Regions from separate parts of the Pectobacterium actinidiae genome, predicted to be linked through region 2. Evidence: predicted binding sites of a transcription regulator. Region 2 holds the regulator's gene; each other region holds the start of a gene.

Region 1 (3,288 bases), on a different contig from region 2:
GTTTGGCACTGAGATCTTTGGTGGTGATGGGCAGATTGACATCACCAAGTGGAGCGTAGACGTAAAATAACACGCCTGTCGTCTCGATCATTTCCGGTTCAACGCCGACGCCCACACTGGCGCGGGGTTGAACCGAATTTATTCCATCGGCTTCTCGATTTCTGTCGGACCGGACAACTATCGCTCATCTTTTAGACGGATTTGCCTTCCCTTCCCAACAAAATTCGTGATCTATGGCACGTCAATTCCATTAGCGTTATGATAATGCTCTATGCTAATCAGGAATTTCCCATGCGTAATACGTTCATCGTTTGCTGGCAGTATTTACGCGCTTTCGCATTGATTTATCTCTGCCTGCTGGCAGGCAATGCGGTATCCGCGTTACTTCCGTTCACTATCCCCGGCAGTATCATCGGCATGCTGGTCTTGTTCACCCTGCTTACCTCGCAAATTCTGCCCGCACAGTGGGTCAAACCGGGCTGCCATCTGCTTATTCGTCACATGGCGCTGCTGTTCGTCCCTATCGGCGTCGGGGTGATGAATTATTACGAGCTGGTCAGCCAACAGTTTGGCCCCATCGTGGTTTCCTGCCTGATCAGTACCTTTATTGTGATGTTGGTTGTGGGTTTCAGTACCCAGATAATGCAGCGTGAACGAGCCGTGGCTGGCGATCGCACGCCGCCGAAGGATAACGAATAATGTTCAGCTATTTGTGGTGGTCACTGCCCCTCACTCTGATAGTCTTTTTCGCCGCGCGCAAACTGGCCGTACTGACCAGAATTTCACTGTTGAACCCACTGCTGGTGTCGATGGCGATTATTATTCCGCTGCTGTTGGTATTGAAGATTCCCTACGAGCACTATTTTCAGGGCAGCAAAGTCCTTAACGACCTGCTGCAACCCGCGGTGGTCGCGCTGGCATTCCCGCTTTACGAACAGTTGCATCAAATTCGCGCGCGCTGGAAGTCAATCATCAGCGTATGCTTCATCGGTAGCCTAACCGCCATTATCTCCGGCACGCTGGTAGCGCTGTGGATGGGCGCATCGCCAGAAATAGCCGCCTCGGTGCTGCCTAAATCCGTCACCACACCGATTGCGATGGCCGTTGCCAGTTCTATTGGCGGGATCCCAGCTATCAGCGCCGTCTGCGTGATTTTTGTCGGTATTCTCGGCGCGGTCTTAGGCCACAGCCTGTTCAACCGCGTCGGAATCAAAACCAAAGCCGCACGTGGGCTGTCGATGGGCACCGCTTCGCACGCGCTCGGTACGGCACGCTGTGCAGAAGTTGATTATCAGGAAGGCGCATTCAGTTCGCTGGCGCTGGTCATCTGCGGAATCATCACGTCGCTGATTGCGCCGTTAGTCTTCCCTCTACTCTTGCATGTCGTTGGCTGAATCTCGCGGGGACGGTGCGTACCTTGCATCGTCCGCTATAAAATTGAGATTCATCTCGCATTTAGCAGTTAATTTGCATTCCTTTCATTCAACAAAGAGATTTTGATCACAAATTATTGCTACTCTGCTACTAACATGATGTCATTGACGGGTAAAAAGAGTACGCCAACATGCACCCACGATTTGAAAACGCCTTCCAGCAACTCCCTGACAGTCTGCAAGCTGCGATCGGTCCCTTGATCGATAAACCGGATTTCGCCGCCATGCTAACCGCTGACGACGTGAATGCCGTCTGTGAAGCCAGCCAGTTAGACGCCGACGCGTTGGCCTTTGCGCTATTACCGCTGGCGGCCACCTACGCCAAAGCGCCGATCTCGAATTTTCAGGTTGGCGCGATTGCACAAGGGCTTAGCGGCAATTTCTACTTTGGTGCCAACATGGAGTTCAGTGCCGTTCAGCTACAGCAAACGGTGCATGCCGAACAAAGCGCCATCAGCCATGCGTGGCTACGCAATGAGCATGGCTTGCGAACCGTGACCGTGAACTACACGCCGTGCGGCCACTGTCGCCAGTTTATGAATGAGTTGCGCAATGCGGCGTCGCTACGCATTCAGTTGCCGGGTCGCCAGCCTGCACTGCTCAGCCACTATCTGCCGGATGCTTTTGGCCCTGTCGATCTACAAATTGATACCTTATTAATGGATGCCGTCAACCACGGTGCGACCTTACACAATGTGGGCGTGCTGGCACGTCTGGGACTGGATGCCGCCAACCGTAGCCACGCGCCCTATAGCAAGGCGATCAGCGGCATTGCGCTGGAAACCGTAAGCGGCAACATTTATACCGGACGCTACGCAGAAAATGCGGCATTTAATCCTAGCCTGCCGCCTTTGCAAATCGCACTGAATCTGATGAACCTTGCCGGCGACGATCCGTGCACCATTAAACACGCGGCCGTCGTTGAGCGTCGCAATGCGGTTGTCAGCCACTGGGCTATTTCGCAAATTATGCTGGCCGAATTAGGCTGCACCGACATTGAACATCACTTTATTGGGGAATAACGGCAGAGGTGAGCGCACGATTTCAGCACAGGGAAGCGTGAAAAACGAGAGGTGAATCGATAAAGCCTGCATTTCCACTAAGATGCAAGCCATCTGTAACTATTTTAATTAACAATTTCTGTACATATTTTCTGGGTAATTTAAGATCCGCAACAGTTTTTATCGACAACACCTGAGTTTTTTTCTGTTATCCGAAGAGTAAAAAGTCATGGAATTAGAATACGAAAGCAAACGACCTCTCCATATTCCCTACGCTGGCCCAATATTGCTTGAATTTCCCCTGCTGAATAAAGGCAGTGCGTTTACCGAAGAAGAACGCGCTAACTTTAACCTGCATGGTCTGCTGCCTGAAGCCGTCGAAACCATCGAAGAACAGGCAGAACGCGCCTGGCGTCAGTATCAGGAATTCAAACACGATATTGAAAAACACGTTTACCTACGCAACATTCAGGATACCAACGAGACGCTGTTCTATCGCCTGTTGGACGGTCACCTCAGTGAGATGATGCCGATCATCTACACCCCGACCGTTGGCGAAGCCTGTGAACATTTCTCCGATATCTATCGTCGCGCTCGTGGCCTGTTTATCTCCTACCCTAACCGCGCACATATCGACGATATGCTGCAAAACGCCACCAAGCAGAACGTGAAAGTCATCGTTGTGACCGACGGTGAGCGTATTCTGGGTCTGGGTGACCAGGGTATCGGCGGGATGGGGATTCCAATCGGTAAGCTGTCACTGTACACCGCCTGTGGCGGTATCAGCCCAGCCTACACCCTGCCAGTGGTTCTGGATGTCGGTACGAACAACCCACAGCGTCTGAACGATCCGC
Region 2 (3,288 bases):
GCGAAGTTTGTACCAGTGAAAGGTAAAGGGAGCCGCGTCTGGGATCAAGACGGCCGTGAGTATATCGATTTCTCCGGCGGCATTGCGGTTACGGCACTGGGTCACTGTCATCCTGCGCTGGTGAATGCATTGCAACAGCAGGGTGAAAAGCTGTGGCACACCAGCAATATCTTCACCAACGAACCTGCGCTACGCCTCGCCAGCAAATTGATTGATGCCACTTTTGCCGACCGCGTGTTCTTTGTTAATTCCGGTGCTGAGGCTAACGAAGCTGCCTTTAAGCTGGCGCGCCACTATGCGGTTAAACGCCATAGTCCGTATAAAACCAAGATCATCGCTTTCTATAATGCGTTTCATGGCCGGACGCTGTTCACCGTCTCGGTTGGCGGACAGCCTAAATATGCCGATGGTTTCGGGCCTAAGCCTGCGGATATTGTCCATGTTCCCTTCAACGATCTGGCGGCGGTCAAAGCGGTGATGGACGATCACACCTGTGCAGTCGTGCTGGAGCCGATTCAGGGTGAGGGTGGTATTACGCCTGCGACGCCTGAATTTTTACAAGGCGTGCGCGATCTGTGCGATCAGCATAAGGCGCTGCTGGTGTTTGATGAAGTACAGAGCGGGATGGGACGTACCGGTAAATTATTCAGCTACATGCACTATGGCATCACGCCGGATATTCTCACGACCGCGAAAGCGCTGGGTGGCGGCTTCCCGATTAGTGCAATGCTGACGACGGAAGAGATCGCATCGGCCATGACGGTTGGGGTACACGGCACCACTTATGGCGGTAATCCGTTGGCTTGTGCCGTAGCGGAAGCGGCGCTGGATATCATTAACACGCCGGAAGTGTTATCAGGCGTGGCGGATCGTCACGATCGGTTTGTCAGTGAGCTTGAGAAAATCAATCAGCAGTACGGCGTATTCGAACAGGTTCGCGGTATGGGGCTGCTGCTGGGTGCAGAACTGAAACCGCAGTGGCATGGCCGTGCGGGTGAGTTTCTGGCCGCAGCAACGGCTCAGGGGTTGATGGTTCTGATGGCTGGGCCTAACGTGATCCGTTTTGTACCCTCGTTGATCATTGATGAAGACGATATTGCGCAGGGGATGGAGAAATTCGCCAACGCCGTCGCGCAGGTCGTTAAGACAGCAAACTGATTAGACATAAAAAACGTAGGGAACGTTTTAACGTTGCGTTAGCAACGACCCGAAAGGGGGCGGCCAGGGATGGCATGCCATAAAAAAAGCGTGAGGCCGAGGCTTCACGCTTTTTTATTGGTAGGGTACAGCGACAGCGGGTTAGCGAGTGCCGTAAACGACAATCGTTTTACCGTGTGCAGAGATCAGGTTCTGGTCTTCTAACATTTTCAGAATGCGACCCACGGTTTCACGCGAGCAGCCAACGATTTGCCCAATTTCCTGACGGGTAATTTTAATTTGCATGCCATCTGGATGCGTCATGGCATCAGGTTGTTTGGCCAGGTTGAGTAGGGTTTGAGCAATACGGCCAGTCACATCAAGGAAGGCGAGGTTGCCGACTTTCTCAGAGGTAACTTGAAGTCTGCTTGCCATTTGGGCTGACAGACGCATGAGGATATCCGGGTTAACCTGGATGAGCTGGCGGAATTTTTTATAGGAAATTTCAGCCACTTCACAGGCGGTTTTTGCCCGAACCCAGGCGCTACGCTCCTGACCTTCTTCAAACAGGCCTAGCTCGCCGATAAAATCGCCCTGATTGAGGTAGGAGAGGATCATCTCCTTGCCTTCTTCATCTTTGATTAGCACTGCGACAGAGCCTTTCACGATGTAGTAAAGCGTTTCTGCTTTTTCACCTTGGTGAATAAGCGTGCTCTTCGATGGATACTTGTGGATATGACAATGGGAAAGGAACCATTCGAGAGTTGGGTCTGTTTGCGGTTTGCCGAGAACCATTCGCTATCATCCTCTGTTGTAATTCACTGCGCAAATTACAGGGGTCAGAGTTCCCTGTACGGCGTGTTTAACTGCTAAAAAATAAAATTCAGTCTAGGCAGAATGACGTCAGGGAATATACTGGAACCACTGTACCCTTGATTTTCCGGTTGCTGCCTTGCCGCATCGTAAACGTGGCTGGGTATATCTGGCCACGTAATCATCTTCTTCGTTTCTGGGTTTGTCCAGAAAAGGTCTATTCTATTTTCGTTTTAACACAGCTTTAAGGATGTGTCTTGTGTTGTCTCGCTTCAGCATGACAAAGCTCTGATTAACGCTGGTTTTTGTACAGTAACGATATAAATTTTCAAAAAATTTTTAGTGGAGAGGCATCATGCAGGCTCGGGTAAAATGGGTTGAAGGCTTAACGTTTTTGGGCGAATCCGCATCAGGGCATCAGATTTTGATGGACGGCAATTCTGGCGATAAAGCGCCCAGTCCGATGGAAATGGTATTGATGTCCGTAGGAGGATGCAGTGCGATTGACGTGGTGTCGATTCTACAAAAAGGTCGCAACGATGTGGCGGATTGTGAGGTGAAATTAACGTCAGAGCGTCGGTCTGACGCGCCGCGTTTATTTACCCACATCAATCTGCATTTTATCGTGACGGGAAAAGGACTGACCGATAACGTTGTCGAACGAGCCGTCGCCCTGTCGGCGGAAAAGTACTGTTCTGTGGCATTGATGCTGGGTAAAGCCGTTGAGGTGACGCACAGTCACGAAATTCGGGTGCTGGCTTAATCGCTTTCTCTGGGCACGACGCTGCCGTGCCCGGTTTTGCTTATTCGATCGTTTTCCCTTCTATCAGCCGCTGCACCAGCGGTGCCATGATTAATTCCATCGCCAAGCCCATCTTCCCGCCGGGAACGACCAGCGTGTTGATGTGGGAGATAAATGACCCCTGCAACATGGCGAGCAGATAGGGATAATCAATATTATCCAGCCCCTGAAAATGAATCACCACGAAGCTTTCGTCCAGTGAGGGAATCGACTTGGCGGCGAACGGGTTGGAGGTGTCCACGGTGGGCACGCGCTGGAAATTGATGTGTGTGCGAGAGAACTGTGGCGTGATATAGGTGATGTAGTCTTCCATCGAGCGGACGACCGAATCCATCACCGCTTCACGCGAGTGGCCGCGCTCATTGACGTCACGAATCAGCTTTTGAATCCATTCCAGGTTGACGATTGGCACCACGCCGACGAGCAAATCGACATGCTGTGCCACGTCGTTTTGCTCGGTGACCACGCCGCCGTGCAGCCCTTCATAGAACAGGATGTCAGTGGGTTCCGGCATCGGTTCCCACGGCGTGAACGTC
Region 3 (3,288 bases), on a different contig from region 2:
CGCAATAGTACCAGCATCAATATCCATCAGATCGTGCCAGCGGTTTGCCAATGCGGTACGGGTTGCCATTTTGATTACGGGTACTGCCAGTAGACCATAGGGTGTACCACGACCGGTGGTGAAGACCTGCACGGTGATACCAGAAGCAAGCTGCTGAGTGCCGCACACGAAATCACTGGCTGGCGTTGCGGCGTAAATCAGCCCACGTTTGGTTGGACGCTGACCGGGGGACAGGACTTCGACAATCGCGCTGGTACCGGATTTGGCGATGGAGCCGAGCGCTTTTTCCACCACGTTCGCGAGGCCACCCTTTTTGTTGCCCGGTGATGGGTTGGCGCTACGATCGGTCTGGCCGCTGTCGAGGTAGTTATCGTACCAGGCCATTTCTTCCAACAGGCGTTTACCGACTTCCTCATTGATGACGCGCGGCGTTAACAGATGGATGGCGTCGCGCACTTCGGTCACTTCGGAGAACATGACGGTCGCACCGCAGCGTACCAACAGGTCAGATGCAAAACCAACGGCTGGGTTCGCGGTGACGCCGGAGAACGCATCGCTACCACCGCACTGCATGCCGACAACCAGCTCAGAGGCCGGACAGGTTTCACGCTGGCGTTTGTTCAACCGTTGCAGATGCTTGTCTGCCATCGTCAGAATATCATCCACCATCGATCTGAAACCAACGTGGTGCTCATCCTGCAAGCGGACAATGCTGGTGTCGTCAAGGGAGATGGCTTGTACATCAGACGTCCCTTCCAGCAGACGCTCCGGTTGCAATTTTTCACAGCCCAGACCGACTACCAGTATCTCGCCGCCAAAATTCGGGTTCAGCGCCAGATTATGAATGGTTCGGATGGGAACCACCGCCGCAGGGGCATTGATTGCTACGCCACAGCCATAGAGATGATTGAGCGCGACCACGCCATCGACATTGGGATATCTCGGTAATAAATCACGCTCGATAATTTTGACGACATAGTCCACGACGCCTGCGACACAGTGCACGCTGGTGCTGATGCCCAACAGGTTTTTCGTACCTACGCTGCCATCGGCGTTGCGGTAACCTTCAAAGGTGTACCCTTCCAACGCAGGAAGCGCGGGGGGGATTTTGGTTGCTAGTGGCAGGGTTTCCAGTGCGGGAGCCTGAGGTAACTCGACCAGAGATTCATCGATCCAGCTTCCTTTGGCTATATCGCGCAGCGCATACCCAATAATTTCACCATAGCGGATGATTGCGCCTGATTTGGCGATATCCACAAGAGCCACTTTGTGGCCTTGCGGAACATGCTCAATTAATTCCAGATCATCATTAAAACGGGTTCCGGCACGTAAGCCATTATTATTAACAACAATGGCAACATTATCAGAATCGTGGACCTTAATATAAAGTGGCTGCTCTTGTGCAGCATTACTTTCTGATTTATCTGACATGATGCAAGCCTTTATTATTGGTTTATCAGAAACACGGTGGTAACGATTACCACGCTATTACTTCATTGCTCGCTAATGAGTATACGTGAGGTTCCCTTCTCGTACATTATGCAATTGACCTAAGCAGGCGCTTATTGTTTTCGATTTATCAGGCGAAGAACCAAATTTTGGTGAGTTTGATCACATTCTTCCTGTGCGCGGTTTTTAAGTCAGAAATGAAAATAATGTGTATGAATGTAAAAAGAGAATAGCGGTGTTTTTCGTGAAACACCTCGCACTATATAGGGCAAGTGCACCAACATATTCAAAAGGACATTTTTAATGTTGTGCTTTTATCTAGTGAGCAGTCAGTGGGTAAAAATTATAATGTTCCTGCGAGTTGAAGATGTCAGCTAATTACTCTGATGCTATATAGCCTGGCTATTCGCAAAAAATAAAAATGGGAATGTTAACTATACCCTAAATAATCCACTGATCTTCATTCTGATAACCCTACACCGTTATCTGTTATTCGGAATGAATGAGCGAACCGCGATTGAAGCAGGAGTTCATCATGAATACAGTAAGCTCAGCAGCTGGCGCGATACAAAAGAGAACAAACGCCCGCTACTGGATTGTCGTGATGTTGTTTATTGTCACGTCATTTAACTATGGCGACCGCGCCACTATCTCGATAGCGGGCTCCGCCATGTCAAAAGATATTGGCCTGGATGCTGTCGGTATGGGGTATATCTTCTCCGCATTTTCCTGGGCTTATGTTATTGGTCAAATCCCAGGTGGGTGGCTGCTTGATCGCTTTGGTTCCAAACGCGTCTACTTCTGGAGTATTTTTACCTGGTCACTCTTTACGTTGTTACAAGGGTTCGTTGATCTCTTTCCTACGACGTCATCTATTATCATTTCGCTATTCTTATTGCGCTTTATGGTGGGGATTTGTGAGTCGCCTTCTTTCCCTGGCAACAGCCGTATCGTCGCCGCCTGGTTCCCTGCACAGGAACGTGGTACTGCCGTAGCGATTTTTAACTCGGCGCAATATTTTGCGACGGTGATTTTCGCTCCTATCATGGGATGGTTGGTGCATGCTGTGGGTTGGGCGCATGTGTTCTGGTTCATGGGCGGGTTAGGTATCATCCTCAGCTTCGTCTGGCTGAAAGTGATCCACGATCCGAAAGATCACCCAGGAGTGAATCAGGCGGAACTGGATTATATCGAAGCGGGTGGCGCACTGATCAATATGGATGCGGCTGCTAGCAAGGCTAAGGTGCCAGCAGAAGAAAAATGGTCCCAGATTAAACAGTTGCTTACTTCACGGATGATGGTTGGTATTTATCTGGGGCAATATTGTATTAACGCTCTGACTTACTTCTTCATTACCTGGTTCCCTGTTTATCTGGTTCAGGCTAGAGGCATGTCAATTCTGAAGGCTGGTTTTGTCGCATCTGTCCCTGCAATCTGTGGTTTTGTGGGCGGGGTATTGGGCGGTGTGATTTCTGATTATCTAATGCGTCGTACCAATTCCCTGACTTTCGCCCGTAAGACGCCGATTGTCCTTGGTATGTTGCTTTCTATGTCGATGGTGATTTGTAACTATGTTTCGACAGAATGGGTGGTTATTGCATTCATGTCGCTGGCATTCTTCGGTAAAGGGATTGGTGCACTAGGCTGGGCAGTCATGGCAGATACCGCACCAAAAGAAATCAGCGGTCTGAGTGGCGGCCTGTTTAATATGTTTGGCAATATCTCCGGTATCGTGACCCCAATTGCTATCGGTTATATCGTAGGAATGACAGGCTCTTTTAATGGTGGCTTAGTTTATGTCGGTATCCATGCTGCGTTTGCCATCATCAGCTACCTATT

Evidence for each region. The regulator CRP, encoded in region 2, controls carbon source genes, mostly activating them, when cyclic AMP is high. The targets are predictions, from matches to a motif close to ATGTGANNNNNNTCACAT.
Region 1: the regulator CRP is predicted to act here: its motif matches at 1,489-1,506, upstream of cdd (cytidine deaminase).
Region 3: the regulator CRP is predicted to act here: its motif matches at 1,600-1,617, upstream of garD (galactarate dehydratase).

What each region holds. Positions count from the first base shown of each region.
Region 1 covers NZ_JRMH01000001.1:1,659,279-1,662,566, reverse strand. Annotated here, with positions in the region: gene KKH3_RS06855 (GH12 family glycosyl hydrolase domain-containing protein) at 1-70, shown strand, start outside; gene KKH3_RS06850 (CidA/LrgA family protein) at 292-699, shown strand; gene KKH3_RS06845 (CidB/LrgB family autolysis modulator) at 699-1,394, shown strand; gene cdd (cytidine deaminase) at 1,565-2,455, shown strand; gene KKH3_RS06835 (NAD-dependent malic enzyme) at 2,664-3,288, shown strand, end outside.
Region 2 covers NZ_JRMH01000002.1:53,288-56,575, reverse strand. Annotated here, with positions in the region: gene argD (bifunctional acetylornithine/succinyldiaminopimelate transaminase) at 1-1,158, shown strand, start outside; gene crp (cAMP-activated global transcriptional regulator CRP) at 1,300-1,932, opposite strand; gene KKH3_RS17850 (OsmC family protein) at 2,306-2,713, shown strand; gene KKH3_RS17845 (phosphoribulokinase) at 2,754-3,288, opposite strand, start outside.
Region 3 covers NZ_JRMH01000001.1:3,636,160-3,639,447, reverse strand. Annotated here, with positions in the region: gene garD (galactarate dehydratase) at 1-1,431, opposite strand, end outside; gene KKH3_RS15675 (MFS transporter) at 1,985-3,288, shown strand, end outside.